2 regions of the Proteiniborus sp. DW1 genome follow, and region 1 is predicted to be linked to the other one. Evidence: riboswitches for the same ligand, from Rfam matches in the RefSeq annotation. Region 1 holds a riboswitch; the other holds the start of a gene.

Region 1 (7,972 bases):
AGAAAAAAAGGTTGAAATAGTTGATTAAGTATGAGAATTTGAAAGATTAAAAATATTGGATTTAATAAAGGAAGAAAAAATGTTACTGGAAAATCTACATATGGAAAATACTATATTCAATGCAACTCATAAGACCAATACGTTAATATTAAAAGGGAAATTACCAGAACAAAAGGGGTTGTTACTTGACAAAATAAATAAGGCTATAGAAGAATATAATCAGAGAAGGACTAAGAATAATGAGATATATAGATGGAAGAATTGGTCGCTAGAGTAAAGCTTGGTTTTTAACTAGACTTAGGTTTCAAGGGGATGACAGGCTGTAGCAAACCGAAGGCTAACCAAGAGGACGGTTTTTGTGGTTGATTTTACTAATACGTGTATGATATGCTAATTTGGAGTGATAAAATACCAAGAACTACGGGAAATAAAAATATTATAAGCAAATAATGTGAAAGGTGAGAATATAAATGAAAAAATATTTAAAGTTTTTTTTAATTTCTATATTAGCATTTGGGTTTATAGCCGTACCACCTAAAGCTATATATGCATCAGGCGATATTAAAGTATTATTAGAAGGCAAAGAGCTATCATTTGATGTACCACCACAAATAATTGAAGGAAGAACACTCCTCCCATTAAGAGCGATATTTGAAGCTTTAGGGTTGGAAGTTGGTTGGGACGACGCTACTAAAACAATAACTGGAACAGTGGAAGGTAAAGAGATAGTATTAAAATTGGACAGTAAAGATGCAAAGATTAATGGAGAGCATAAAACTTTAGATGTGCCTGCAAAAGTTGTCAACGGAAGAACTTTAGTACCAGTTAGATTTATAGCTGAAAGCTTAGATATGAATGTTGTATGGAATCAAAATGAAAGGACTATATTAATAACAGGACAAGAGGATATAGGTGAGTATATAGATACCTTTGATGAAAATAGTGCTACTAGATTATCCGAAAATAGGTTATATTTGAAGCATCAAAATATAGGTTATTTGGTTAATAATAAAGGAGATATTATCAGAGAAATATCGTCTAAATATATAATAGGAAATTATTCCGAGGGTTTAGCTTCATTTTCTGAATATAAAGGTGACGAAAATCAGTGGAAAAAAGGATTTGTGGATAAAGAGGGAAATATAATCATCGATGCAAAATATGATCATGTTTACGATTTTAATGAAGGAGTTGCTTGGGTGGGTAAACATGATAAGGATTCTTATAAACTTGGACGTTTTCCAATGATTTTTGGAGCTATAGATAAATCTGGGAAGTTTTTAATTCCATATAAATATACAAAGCCAAATTTTACTGCGTCCTCTGGCGCAGGTGAACTTAAGTTTTCCGAAGGCCGAGCAGTTGTATTTGTAAATGAATACGGATTAGAAAATGTAGCAAATGGATTTATAGCTGATATCTCATGTAAATATATAGACATTAATGATAAGGACTATACACATGGTAAAAAAGTAAGGGAACCTAGTTTTCATTTTTCAGAGGGACTGGCTTATATAGAATATAGTACAGGAGAGCCCTATACTGATAGTTTTAGGAGATTTACAGGGTATGTCGATAAAGATTTTAATGAAGTAATAGACTTAAGAGAAGCAATTGAGGGAATTGAGTTCGAGGACCATTCTGCATATGTAGAAAGTGGAGAAGGAGGTTTAAAATCTTATAATTTAAATAATTATAATATTGAACATTTTTTCTCAGAGGGATTGGCTCGTTTTAAAATAGGGTTGGTGTCTAAAGAGGGCGGAAGTATTACTTGTTATCAGTTCGGTTATATTAATAAGGATGGAGAAGTAATGATTAGTCCTAACTATATAAATGCTGGCAATTTTTCCGAAGGTTTAGCCTTTGTAAACAAGGGATATTATAGGGCAAATGTGACTTATAATATTACATATCCAGATGGTACTTTTGTAGCAAAGAGGATAGAAAACTATGTAGAAAATGATTTAGGATATATTGATAAGCAGGGCAATGTGGTAATTGATTTGCCTAAGGAAATAGTATTTGCGGGAGATTTCAATGAAGGGATGGCACCAGTTGCTATCAAAAAAGGTGATGCTTATCTATGGGGATTTATTAACAGAGAAGGTAAACAAGTCATACCAACAGAATTTACTAATGTCTATCCCTTTAGTGAAGGCTATGCTAGGGTAGATTTAGCCGATGGCACCTGTAAGTTTATAGATAAGAATGGAAATTACTTAAGAATAAGAAAAGGAATTAACTAAAAAAGAACTACAGTCTTATCAAGGAATTCAATTAGGAGGTAAGGTAACTAATAACCTACACAAACCCGGCAATTGGGCTGTGGTGGAACAGATGACTCAAGTCCGTCAAATATATTATCTTCTTCTAGTTGCTGTACAATGAAACGAGGAGCTCAAAGAGAATATCTGCACTTGATTCAGATAAATTCTATTAAATCGCCATTTTCAGAAAAAACCTGAGTAAACTACCTGCTAAGTGGGTAGTTTTGATTTTTACGTAATCGATATATACCTAATATTGCTAATATGTTTTGAGATAGGACACACTCAAACAGTATTCATTCTATCTGTTTGTGTCATGTTTATGTCGGAATACTGCTTGTAATGAAATTACTGAAGAAGCAGATGTAAGTCTTATGTCAAGAAATCTTTATTTTATTCTTTTAAGGTATGTATCAACCGATTTAAACTTTAGTAAATTGGGAAAGTTGGTAGATTAGGTTAATTAATTGAATTTGGTATGGAAAAGATATATTATATATACATAAACATTATACGTACTAAGCAAATTGATGCGTAATATGGTAAGAATTATTAGAAAGAGTTCCGCTAAAAAGGAGAAAGGAGATAGATTATGATATTTTTGTGTTATCCGAAATGTACCACCTGTCAGAAGGCTAAGAAATGGTTGAAGGCAAATGAAGTTGCCTTTGAAGAAAGGCATATCAAAGAAAACAATCCTTCAATAGAAGAGTTGAAGAGTTGGCATAAAACAAGTGGCTTGGCATTGAAGAAGTTCTTCAATACTAGCGGACAGCTATATAGAGAACTGAAGCTGAAGGATAAGCTTCCTACTATGAGTGAGGATGAACAGTATAATCTATTGGCATCAGACGGTATGCTTGTAAAGCGTCCTATCCTTATTGGTGATGACTTTGTGCTGGTAGGTTTTAAGGAAACTGATTGGAAGACTGCCCTTGATATTGAATGACAAACCCTACCTGCTTTATAGGAAGCGGGTTTTTGTGGCTTTTTGTCAATAGTTGGGGTGGGATTTTCTTAATCTTGTCCCATTACTAATCTTAGCCTTAATTTAATATAAAGATGGATTTAGATAAAGTTATCCATTCTCCTTTAGTATAGCCTAGTTCCTGCTTTTAGTATCTTGTGAACTGTATCCTTAAAATTATATTCTTTAGGTAAATAACTATCAAAATATTAGTGAAACACATGGATATCAAAAGACCAGAGCAGCGAACAAGGTTTTAGCCTGTATTATGGAAATGGATGCCTGTAAAATTTTATTCGATGTTGGAGTAGTGACTTGTTTTTTGTAAAATCATTTGTTTCATGTAGTTAAATAACAATCTAAAATAAAGGAGCTAAGATTATGAGCGAAAATTGCAATAAAAGCTGTAACAGTTGTTCAGAGGCCTGTGCTGACAGAAAGGAAAAGAAAAATGATTTTTCTGAGAAGCCACATAAAATGAGCAGTATCAAAGTGGTGGAAGCGTACCTACAAGGTTAATTAAAGCTTAAAGTTCTATTTGTTATGTGAATCTGCAAAGAGATGGAACTATTTAAGTTTGATTTATTGACATATTTATATTATTGTGTTAAAGTTTAACATGTAAAAACTGAATAAATAAATCTTCAGGGCAGGGTGTAATTCCCTACCGGCGGTATAGCCCGCGAGCCGTAAGGTTGATTCGGTGAAATTCCGAAGCCGACAGTATAGTCTGGATGGGAGAAGATACTTTTAAGTAATTTGAGCTATAAGCTTATGTTTTATCATAATACTTATAATCAAGACAATTTTTAGAGGCTTTATACCCTGGGATTTATCTCAGGGTTTTTTGATTATCCAATACTGGAGTGATGTCTTAATATGGAATACATGAAAAGAGCATTAGAACTGGCAAAGAGAGGAATAGGGTATACAAATCCAAATCCATTGGTAGGAGCAGTTATAGTAAAAGAAGGTAGAATTATTGGTGAAGGCTATCATAAGGCTTATGGTCATCATCATGCAGAGATTAATGCGTTTTTTAACGCTACTGAGGATGTTAAAGGTGCAACTATGTATGTTACTTTAGAACCTTGCTCTCATTATGGAAAAACTCCGCCTTGTGCTAAAGCAATCGTTGAGAAAGGAATAAAGAAAGTAGTTATAGGGCTAAAGGACCCTAATCCTATAGTAGCCGGAAAAGGTATCCAAATTTTAGAGGAAGCTGGTATAGAAGTGATTGTAGGAGTTCTTGAGGATGAAGTGAAAAGATTAAATGAAATATTTCTTAAATATATAACTACAAAGAAACCCTTCGTAATAATGAAAACTGCAATGACCCTTGATGGTAAAATTGCTACCTATACAAATGAATCTAAGTGGATTACTGGAGAGCTTTCTAGGAAATATGTTCATGAATTAAGGCATAGGGTATCTGGAATTATGGTTGGCATAGGTACAGTGCTTGCAGATGACCCATATTTGACAACTAGATTAGATGATAGAAAAGGCTGTGACCCCATAAGAATAATTGTAGACAGCAGTGGAAGAATTCCCCTTGAAGCAAAGGTATTAAACCTTGAATCAAATGCAGTGACTATCATAGCAGTTTCTAGTAAAGCTGATAAGGGAAAGGTAAAGATGCTTAAAGAAAAGGGGGCTGAAGTCATTATAGTGCCTTCCAAAAATGGAGGAGTTGACTTGACTTTTCTTATGAAGGAGCTAGGAGAGAGAAAGATTGATAGCATTTTATTAGAAGGGGGAAGCCAACTTAATTATAGTGCCTTAGAGGAAGGAATAGTTGATAAGATAAATGCATTTATTGCTCCGAAAATTATTGGAGGAAATACTGCAAAAACTCCAGTTGGTGGGCTGGGAAAAGCACATATGAAAGACGCAATAAACCTTGAAAATATGGATATTCACCGTTTTGGGCAAGACATAATGATAGAAGCATACATTAGAAAGGAGGGTTAAAAAAATGTTTACAGGATTGGTAGAAGAGATTGGAATAGTTGAATCTGTGGTGAAATCTACAAAATCCTCAAGAATAACAATCAAAGCAAGAAAAGTTCTAAAAGGGATAAAGCTAGGAGACAGCATATGCACTAATGGAGTATGTCTCACTGTAACCTCTTTTGACAGCAACAGGTTTAGTGTAGACGTAATGGCAGAAACAATAAGGAGGAGTAATTTGGGGCATTTCTTACCTGGAGATGAAGTTAATCTTGAAAGAGCCTTAAGGTTAGGGGATAGCTTAGGTGGACATATTGTTAGTGGGCATATTGATGGAATGGGGACCATTGAAAATTTTCAACAGGAAGATAATGCAGTATGGATTACAGTTGCAACTTCTCCTGAAATATTAAAATATATTGTGCCAAAAGGTTCAATTGCAATAGACGGAGTAAGTCTTACTGTAGCATATGTAGATGATTTTGCATTTAAAGTTTCTATCATTCCTCACACTAAGGATATGACTACTCTATTAAGCAAGAAGATTGGAGATAAGGTCAACTTAGAATGTGACATGATAGGTAAATATATTGAAAAGCTTATTGAAGCAAAAGAGCAGGTAGTAGTTAATAAAGGAATAGATCTTAAATTTTTAACTGAACATGGGTTTGCATAAAGAAAATGGGGGATGAGAATGAATATGTTTGATACAATAGAGGAAGCAATAGAAGATATAAGGCTAGGTAAGATGATAGTCGTAGTAGACGACGAAGATAGGGAAAATGAGGGAGATCTTTTAATGGCTGCAGAAAAGGTAACACCAGAAGCTATCAATTTTATGGCAAAATACGGTAGAGGGCTTATATGCTTACCTATTATAAGAGAGCGATTAGAAGAATTAAATATTCTATCAATGGTGGAACGAAATACAGATTCACATCAGACTGCATTCACTGTATCAATTGATGCTATTGAGACAACAACAGGAATATCAGCCTATGAGAGAGCAGCTACTGTACTTAAGGTTCTTGACCTTAATGCAAGAGAGTCAGATTTTAGAAAACCTGGACATATGTTTCCTTTGGAAGCTAAAGAAGGCGGCGTCTTAAAAAGGGCAGGACATACAGAAGCAGCGGTAGATTTGGCTAAGCTGGCAGGTTTGTATCCTGCGGGTGTTATTTGTGAAATAATGAATGAAGACGGAACCATGGCTAGGATTCCACAGCTTATGGAGTTTGTAAAAAAACATAATTTAAAGATAGTTACTATAGCAGATCTTATTGCATATAGGAGGAAGCATGAGACTCATATAAAAAGAGTGGCTCAATCAAAGTTGCCTACAAAATACGGTGAATTCAAAATGGTAGGATACGTAAATATCTTAAATGGAGAACATCATGTAGCTCTTATAAAGGGGGAAGTTTCAGGTGGTGAAACAATTCTTCTAAGAGTACATTCAGAATGTCTTACGGGGGATGCCTTTAGTTCTTTAAGATGTGACTGTGGAGAACAGCTTGCAGCTGCAATGAAGAAGATAGAAGAAGAGGGGAAAGGAATTCTTCTATACATGAGACAGGAAGGCAGGGGTATAGGGCTTATTAATAAGATTAAAGCTTATGCACTGCAGGATCAAGGTATGGATACAGTTGAAGCTAACATAGCTTTAGGGTTTCCAGCAGATTTAAGAGATTATGGAATTGGAGCTCAGATTCTTGCAGATTTAGGTGTTAAAAAAGTAAGACTTATGACCAATAATCCAAAGAAAATAGCTGGTCTTACTGGATATGGAATAGAGATTGTAGGCAGAGAGCCTATACAGATGACTCACAATGAAAAAAATGAATATTATCTAAAGACAAAGAAGCAAAAATTAGGCCATATTCTTAATTTTAAAAATAAATGATAACTTAAAGAATGGAGGAATTAAAATGAAAATCGTTGAAGGAAATTTAATAGCCCAAGGGTTAAGGTTTAGTATCATAGTAGGAAGATTTAATGAATTCATTGGAGGTAAACTTTTAGAAGGAGCAATAGATGCATTAAAGAGGCATGGTGTCCAGGAAAGTGAAATAGAGATAGCTTGGGTTCCAGGTGCTTTTGAAATTCCATTGACAGCTAAGAAAATGGTTAAGTCAAATAAATATGATGCTGTTATTTGCCTCGGTGCTGTTATAAGAGGTTCTACACCTCACTTTGAATATGTATCAGCAGAAGTAGCAAAGGGAATAGCAAGTGTATCTCTTGAAACTGAAGTTCCAGTAATATTTGGAGTTCTTACTACTGATACACTTGAGCAGGCAATAGAGAGAGCTGGGACAAAGGTTGGTAACAAGGGATATGATGCAGCTGTTACAGCTATTGAAATGGTAAACTTACTTAGGCAATTTTAATAGTATGTCAAATTTGCTTCCATTTAACAAGATAAAGATTATTTTTTTGATTATGATGGTACTATTCATAATAGCATAAAGGTATATGGACCTGCCTTTAGAAAAATAGCAAAGCATGAAATTTTGAAAGATATAAAAGGCAAATATATTGAAGAAATGGCTAAAAAACAACTTGAAAATATAAATATTTTTCTAGATACATAATAACCAAGAAAAGTATTGTCGATACATATATTTAATGGAGGGGTTAGGAGTATAAACTCTAAAGCGCCTCTTTCTTTTTGCTTATTAATATCAAACTTTTGCTATAACTCATGTGGAGATGGTAGTACTGATGTCTAGAAAATAATATCTGAAAAACCTTATGGTGATATATTTCAGCAGGAAGCCAG
Region 2 (7,972 bases), on a different contig from region 1:
CCTTACTTACGGCTCCTGCATCATATAGAGTTTTAGAGTTTTCGTACTTAGTTTGAGCATTTTCATAGGCTAATCTAGCATTTTCAAGATTTTTCTCAATCTCTAATGTATTACTTGATTCACTAAGTTGTCTTTCTAGATTTTTGAGCCTTTGTCTTTCCATTTCGAGACTTAGTTCAGCAGTTTCTATTTTATACTCTAAATCTTTTACATCAAGCTTTAATAATATGTCTCCTTCTGATACTTTGTCACCTTCTTTAAATACTACTTCCTGTATCACATAAGGAAGATCTGAAACCACATTTCTTTGCTCCTTGGATTTCAAAGTTCCTTCAGTAATCAAGGTTGAATCAAAATCCTTTTCTACTTCTACTTCCACTACTGATACATATGTACTGGCAACCTTTTCTGTATTTTTTGCCTTCATCACTCCAGCAGTTATTACAGCTAAACCTAATATAGCTGCTATGACTATTCCTATAGTTTTTTTCTTCATGTCTTTCCCTCCTAGAAAAATATTACTTAATCATATTAGACTAAACTTTTACTAAATATACTTCAACTATAATTATAATAATTATATATAATTTCATTATTTTAGCTACAAATTTAACAAACAAGAGCGAAGCACTAACTCCGTCCCCTTGCTTCACCTATCCTCCACATAATAACTGCATCTTCTTTTGTATCTGTATAGTAGCCTTTTCTAATTCCACAGTCTATAAAATCATACTTTTTATATAATGATTGAGCTACTAAGTTTGACTTTCTCACTTCTAAAGTCATGTTGTTTATTCCTCTTTCCTCGCATATCTCTATTAACCTTTCAATAAGCAAGTTACCTATACCTTGTCCTCTATAAAGTGAACTTACGGCTATGTTAGTTATATGTCCTTCATCAAGTATGAGCCACAGTCCACCATATCCTACAATTTTATCATCCTTCTCAGCTACTATATATTTTGCTAATTGATTTTTCACTAATTCTAATACAAATGCTTCTCTGGACCAAGGTGTTTCAAAGGCTTCTTTTTCAATTTCTAGCACTTGGTCTATATCTTTTTCAGTCATCTCTCTAATTATTACATCACTCATTATTGTCACCGGCTATATTATGTTTTTCATTGTATTCTCTTTGAGCTTGGGATTCTCTTAAATAGTCAGGAACTAGTTCAAAGTAGCTCTCTACCTTTCCTTGTAAAGCTTTAGCCATTGCAAGCTCAGCCACTGAAGAAGCTCTTGCCATATTTGCACTTCTTGGAGCAAATATAGCCTTTTCTCCTAATGCTTCTGAAAATACATCTCTATAAACAAGAGTTCCATCTCCTACAAGGACTATTTTTTCTGGTCTTTCTTTTAATATATCTATAAGTTCTTTAACCTCTAAAGCTGCTTGCTCTTTGATTATATGTAAATTCCCATTAGTCCATTTATATATTCCTGTAAATACTCTATCCCTTCTAGCATCCATTATAGGAACTACTATTCCTTCACAATATGGTAAATTAAAGGCAAGTGCATCAAGTGTAGGTACTCCTATTACTTTTTTGTTTACTGATTGGGCTAGTCCATTTACTGTAGCTACTCCTATTCTTAGTCCAGTAAATGAGCCTGGTCCCTTTGCAACTGCAAATATATCTATGTCTTCAGGTTTTAAACTTAAGCTACTAAGTACTTCTTTTATCATAGGCATTATTTTCTGTGAATGAGTTAGCTTATGATTGAGAGTGTACTCCACTAATAGCCTATCGTCATCTATTATTGCACATGTTGCAGACACGCTGGATGTATCTATGGCTAAAACTTTCATTTTTTCAGCTCCTTTATCTATCAATAATCGTATTATATTTTCTCTGAAAGTAATTTAATGATATTTATATATTTTTCTCCATTTCCATATATAATTATCTCTCTATTATCTATATTATCTTTTTTATTGATTTCAATATTCAGTCTTTCCTTAGGGAGTATTTCTTTAATTATGTCTGCCCATTCTATAATAGATACTCCATCTGAATAAAAGTACTCTTCATATCCTAAATCATACATTTCATCTACATCGTTAATTCTGTAGACGTCAAAATGATATAACGGGCATCTGCCCTGGTATTCATTTATTATAGTAAATGTAGGGCTGGTTACATAGTCATCTACATCTAAGCCTTTTGCTATAGACTGAGTCATAGTAGTCTTACCTGCACCTAAATCACCTGTCATGCATATTACTTCGCCACCTGTTAGAAGTTTACCAAGTATGTAGCCGACTTTTTCTGTTTCTGTTATGTTATTTATATTTATTTTAAGCAATTGCTTCATCCTTCCTTTTTATCTAATAAAAACTTCTATGAAACTCTAATAAACTGAGGAAGTCTTATTGAAACCCATTTTGCAAAAAGTTAATAATAAAGGAAATTTAAGACTTTCCTATGGGTTACAAAACTATTATATCCAGTTTAAGATGGATATACAAGTATATAAAAAAATCACCCTGTATCTGCAGGATGATTAAAGACTACTAAAATATTAATTATCTGTGTAATATTGGTGATACTCTTTTATATAGTGGTATTGTTATAAGCGATACCATAACTCCTTTTACGAAATTAAAAGGTAATATACCGCACAATATAAAACTTTTATAGTCTGTGACAAATCTGTTTACCTGTGCCCCCATCTCTACGTATTTGTCTACTGATACTCCAAATAACTTTGCATAGAAAGGTATAAGGAAATAATAGTTTAGAACTGAAGCTACAAGTGTCATAGCTATGGTTGCAACTATCATACCTGATATAGCACTCTTAAATGATTTATACTTTTGATAAATAAATCCTGCAACAAAAACGAATATACTTCCTACAAAAAAGTTTGCAAGTTCTCCTACTGCTGCTGTTGTAGTACCTTCAATTGCTAAATTTAAAATATTCTTAATTAACTCAATAACTACTCCTGCTATTGGACCTAATGCAAATGCACCTATTAATGCTGGAATATCACTTAAGTCTACCTTTAAAAAAGGTGGTGTAAACCATAAAGGCATTTCAAAGTACATTATTAAAAATGCTAAAACTGATAGTACTGCTGTTTTTACCATTGTCCTTGTGTTAATTTGTCCTTTTACCATTAACATTATACCATCCCTCCAAATCATAATTTTCCTTCAGAGCAATTGGTATTCACAGTCAGCAACACAAATTTATTCGATCAACTACCCTCCATAAATTTGGTGCTCGGTGCGTTTGACCTACCTACGATTCTTTCGGAAAAGCATCCGAAACAATCGGGTTAAGTCATAAAAAAGCCCTGAAGAATAACATCAGGGCTTGATAAGCTAATCTATATCCGTTAATCACTGTCAGCTTCGAAAAAATTCGAAATACATTATGTAAATGGATATTAGCAAAACCTTCTCTCATCCAGACTTTACTGTCGGTCTTGGAATCTCACCAAGTCAACTGCATTAGCAGCTCGCGGACTATACCGCCGGTCGGGAATTACACCCTGCCCTGAAGATTTTAATATTATATTTTTAACAATTTAATTATCTCATAATAGTATTATATTGTCAATAATGATTAGAAAACTAACTTCTCCAAAAATCTTTTGTTTTCTACTCCACCATCCCTTTAGTTTTCGTTCAATTTCTACACAATACAAAAAGCAGAGAAACTTCTCCGCTTTTTTCGTCATAATCTATTTTATTCTCTTTCCATCAATAAATACAGAATGAGTCTTACAGCCTAAATCTGTTAATGGATTTCCATCAAATATTACTATATCTGCATCTTTGCCTACTTCTATGCTTCCAACTCTATCTTGTATTCCTAATATTTCAGCTGGATTGATTGTAATGGCTTTGAATGCTTCCATTTCATCTAATCCTGCTCTAACTGCTAAACCTGCACAGATTGGAAGGTACTGTAGTGGTATTACAGGTGAATCTGTCATTATGGCTATTTTAACTCCTGCATCATGTAGCACCTTAGGAGTATCAAATGTAAGGTTTCTAAGTTCAAATTTTGACCTGTCAGAAAGAGTAGGTCCTACTATAGCTGGTTTCCCTTCATTTGCAAGATGAGTAGCTATTAAATGTCCTTCTGTACAGTGTTCTAGAGTAATATCTATATCAAATTCCTTTGCTATTCTTATAGCTGTAAATATGTCATCAGCTCTATGAGCATGAGCTTTTAGTGGAAGTTCCTTTCTAATAACCTTTGCCATTGCTTCCATTTTCATATCAAATTCCGGAGCTTTGGACGGGTCATCCTTTGATTTTTCCAGTTTCTCTACATATCTTTTAGCCTTAGAAAGTGTATCTCTAAGTATGGCAGCAGTAGCCATCCTAGTAACTGGAGATTTCTTTTGGCCATCGTATACTCTTTTCGGATTTTCTCCAAAGGCAATTTTCATAGCCAATGGTTCTTTTACTATCATATCATCTATTCTATCTCCATAAGTCTTTATAGCAACAAACTGTCCTCCTACTACATTTGCACTACCTGGACCTGTAGCTACACATGTAACTCCACCTTCTCTAGCTTCTTTAAATGTAACATCCATTGGATTTATTCCATCTATGGCTCTTAGGTGTGGTGTAACTGGATCAACAAATTCATTTCCATCACTACCTTCAAATCCTATTCCATCTTCCCACATTCCTAAATGGCAATGTGCATCTATAAAGCCTGGTGTAACTAATCTACCTTCTACATCAATTATCTCTGCATCAAGTGGAGCAACTATATCCCTGCCTACCTCTTTTATCTTTCCATCCTCTACTAAAATACTCCCATTTTCTATTACTCCGTTTTCCGTCATTGTATAGATTCTGGCATTCTTAATTAATAGCATCAAAATTCCCCCTTGTTAATATATTGAACTATAGTTAAACAGTAGCTAAAGATAGTTAAACAATAATAAACTATCGCTAAACTATTGTTACACTAGTCTTATAAAACAAAATAAATGTTTTCATGTAAGTCCCTAGGATAAATGAATTCCCCGTTACAGCTTATAATATATTTTTAATAGCTTGGGCTAATTCCTCCATAGTAATTGGCTTTCTCAATATTAGATCTATGCTGTTATGGTCTTCCTTTTTTAATCTTTCAGGCCAACCAGTTAGTATCATAAATTTAATATTAGAATATTTTTCTTTTACTTGTTGGCTCAAGCTTATACCATTCAACTCAGGCATAGCTAAATCACATACAATTATATCATATTTTTTTTGTAATAACCTATGTATTACTTTTGTGCTTTCAGTTTCTATATCAGCATGTAGGCCAATAGTTTTTAACATCTCCACCACCGTATTTCCAACCTGTGGTATATCGTCTACAACTAGAATATTAACTTCTTTGTCTAAGTTTAGGTTGATGTCAGTATCTGAATCAAATGATATAAGAGCATCTTCCTTTTCTATGTATTTATTAAAGTATAATTTAAATGTGGAACCTTTACCTATCTCACTTTTAAGCTTGATATTTCCCTCATGGGCATTTATGATGTCTCTTACAATACTAAGACCTAAACCTGTACCATTTACCCCCTTAGTACTATAAAAAGGTTCGAAAATTTGTTCTCTGACCTCATCCGAAATACCTGGGCCTGTGTCACTTATTTCAATTACTACTTTATCATCTTCATCATAAGTCTTAATAGTAAGAGTACCACCCTGTTCCATTGCATCCATAGCATTTGATAATAAGTTTATAATTACTTCTCTTATTTCATGCTCTACGCAATATATTTTGCTATTAGATTTAAGCTCCTTAATTATAATAAGATTATTACCATGTGTTTCATAGAAGTGCTTCCACCTAGGTCTAGCCATCTCTATTCCACTTTCAACTATTAGGTTTATAAGATGCACTTCTTTGCTTCTACCTAATTGCTTACGATTAAAGCTTTGTATTCTTTCCACTATCCTCTTCCCGTCAATAGCTGACTTATATATTATATCAATAAATGTTCTTATATCTTCGCTTAGTTCTCGTGTTAGTACAATTTGAGAAAATCCTAGGATTGTAGTCAATAAATTATTAAAATCATGGGCTATTCCCCCTGCTAATTCTCCTAAAACTTTGAGCTTTTCTGTTCTAATGATATTGTTTTGATATTCCCTATATATCTTTTGTTTGTGTAATAGTACCCAAAGAGTATTTCCTATAGTCTCTAGAAGTGGTACATACTCTAGAATATTATCTTTTTCTTTACGCAAAAATAATAGCATTAATATAGTTGAAAAAACATCGTTAAATCCTATAGGCACAATTATCATAGTCTCAAATCCATATTTTTTACTTATATACTTTTGATATGGAGTACTAAGATCTTCTTTTGATACTATTGAAACCTCTTTTTTCATGGAATCTCTTATGGAGTCTCTCACTAAAATATTTTCAAATCTATAGTTTATTACTTCTTCTAAAAAACCATCTGGTAGATTGCACTGTATTTCAACATTTCTTATTGTTTTATCAATTTCAGTGTAGCTGACTACATATCCATAATCTATCTGGAGCATCTCCATAATTTTTTTCAATGCTGTATCTAACACCTCTTCATTGCTCTGCCTATATGCTACATCTAGAATTAGCTCGTTTATAAACTCCAATCTCTCATTTATTTTATGTAATTGAATTCTATCCACTTTTCTATCCTCCATATTTCTCCTAGAGTATAACTATAGTATCTTAACAATCATTCCAGACATAGCGGAATTTCTCCAAGAGAGATAAATTAGCTTAACTTAGCATGATAGATTGTTTCTAGCAATATAATGCCTAGACTTCCTTCATGCTGAGGGATATTCTTCCCTTTTCAATGTCCACATCAAGTATCCTTACATTTACAATGTCTCCTACTGAGACTACTTCCATTGGGTTCTTTACAAACTTATTAGATAAATGAGAAATATGGACTAAACCGTCTTGCTTAACTCCTATATCTACAAATGCTCCAAAATCTACTACATTTCTTACCGTTCCTGTCAGTATCATATCGGGTTTTAAGTCTTCTATCTTTAATACATCAGTCCTAAAGATTGGCTTTGGCATATCTTCTCTAGGGTCCCTGCCTGGCTTTTTTAATTCTTTAACAATATCTCTCAGGGTCGGAACTCCTATTTGAAGTTCTTCAGCAAGCCTTATAATATTTTTTTCATTTATCATTGAGTCTATTTCCTTAAATTTTCCTGTTTTAATATCATCTTTAGAGAATCCCAATTTTTCAATAAGCTTAAATGCTACATCATAGGATTCTGGGTGAACAGCTGTATTATCAAGAGGATTATCCCCATCAGATATTCTTAAAAAACCTGCACATTGTACAAATGTAGCATCTCCTAGCCTTTTTACTTTCAGAAGTTCTTTTCTATTGGTGAATTTACCCATTTCTTCTCTATAACTAACTATATTCTTTGCAACACTTGATGTAATACCTGAAACATAGCTAAGCAGTGATACAGAAGCCGTATTTAAATCAACTCCTACACTATTTACACAGTCTTCCACAACGCCTTTTAGAGTTTCATCTAGTTTTCCTTGATTCAAATCATGCTGGTATTGTCCCACACCAACACTTTTGGGGTCAATTTTTACTAACTCCGCAAGAGGGTCTTGAAGTCTTTTGCCTATGGAAATAGCTCCCCTTATAGATACATTTATATCAGGATATTCTTCATTTGCTATCTTAGATGCAGAATATACAGATGCTCCTGCTTCGCTAACTATAGTATAATACACCTTTCTGTCAAGGTCCCTCAGCATATCTGCTACTATGGTCTCTGATTCTCTAGAAGCAGTGCCATTCCCAATAGCGATAATATCTACATTATATTTTTTGATAAGGTCTATTAACTCCTTTTTAGTTTCTTCTACTTTATTCTGAGGTTCTGTCGGATAAACAGTTGTATAATCTAAAAGCTTACCTGTTTCATCTACTATTGCAATTTTACATCCAGTTCTGT

What was found. A riboswitch is a leader RNA that binds a small molecule or an ion and turns the genes downstream of it on or off. The one in region 1 is predicted to bind FMN.
Region 2: it holds a riboswitch for FMN, as region 1 does, so the genes downstream of both, DW1_RS01725 (ECF transporter S component) here and ribD (bifunctional diaminohydroxyphosphoribosylaminopyrimidine deaminase/5-amino-6-(5-phosphoribosylamino)uracil reductase RibD) in region 1, are expected to answer to the same signal.

The regions. Positions count from the first base shown of each region.
Region 1 covers NZ_FMDO01000056.1:70,066-78,037, reverse strand. Annotated here, with positions in the region: gene DW1_RS13820 (hypothetical protein) at 56-277, shown strand; gene DW1_RS13815 (WG repeat-containing protein) at 471-2,249, shown strand; gene DW1_RS13810 (arsenate reductase family protein) at 2,863-3,219, shown strand; partial or broken gene DW1_RS15345 (ATP-binding protein) at 3,619-3,735, shown strand; FMN riboswitch at 3,874-3,987, shown strand; gene ribD (bifunctional diaminohydroxyphosphoribosylaminopyrimidine deaminase/5-amino-6-(5-phosphoribosylamino)uracil reductase RibD) at 4,126-5,211, shown strand; gene DW1_RS13800 (riboflavin synthase) at 5,216-5,866, shown strand; gene DW1_RS13795 (bifunctional 3,4-dihydroxy-2-butanone-4-phosphate synthase/GTP cyclohydrolase II) at 5,885-7,093, shown strand; gene ribE (6,7-dimethyl-8-ribityllumazine synthase) at 7,119-7,580, shown strand.
Region 2 covers NZ_FMDO01000007.1:75,982-83,953, reverse strand. Annotated here, with positions in the region: gene DW1_RS01745 (efflux RND transporter periplasmic adaptor subunit) at 1-496, opposite strand, end outside; gene rimI (ribosomal protein S18-alanine N-acetyltransferase) at 631-1,095, opposite strand; gene tsaB (tRNA (adenosine(37)-N6)-threonylcarbamoyltransferase complex dimerization subunit type 1 TsaB) at 1,088-1,810, opposite strand; gene tsaE (tRNA (adenosine(37)-N6)-threonylcarbamoyltransferase complex ATPase subunit type 1 TsaE) at 1,843-2,307, opposite strand; gene DW1_RS01725 (ECF transporter S component) at 2,528-3,130, opposite strand; FMN riboswitch at 3,401-3,518, opposite strand; gene DW1_RS01720 (amidohydrolase) at 3,694-4,851, opposite strand; gene DW1_RS01715 (ATP-binding protein) at 5,012-6,655, opposite strand; gene DW1_RS01710 (Tex family protein) at 6,789-7,972, opposite strand, start outside.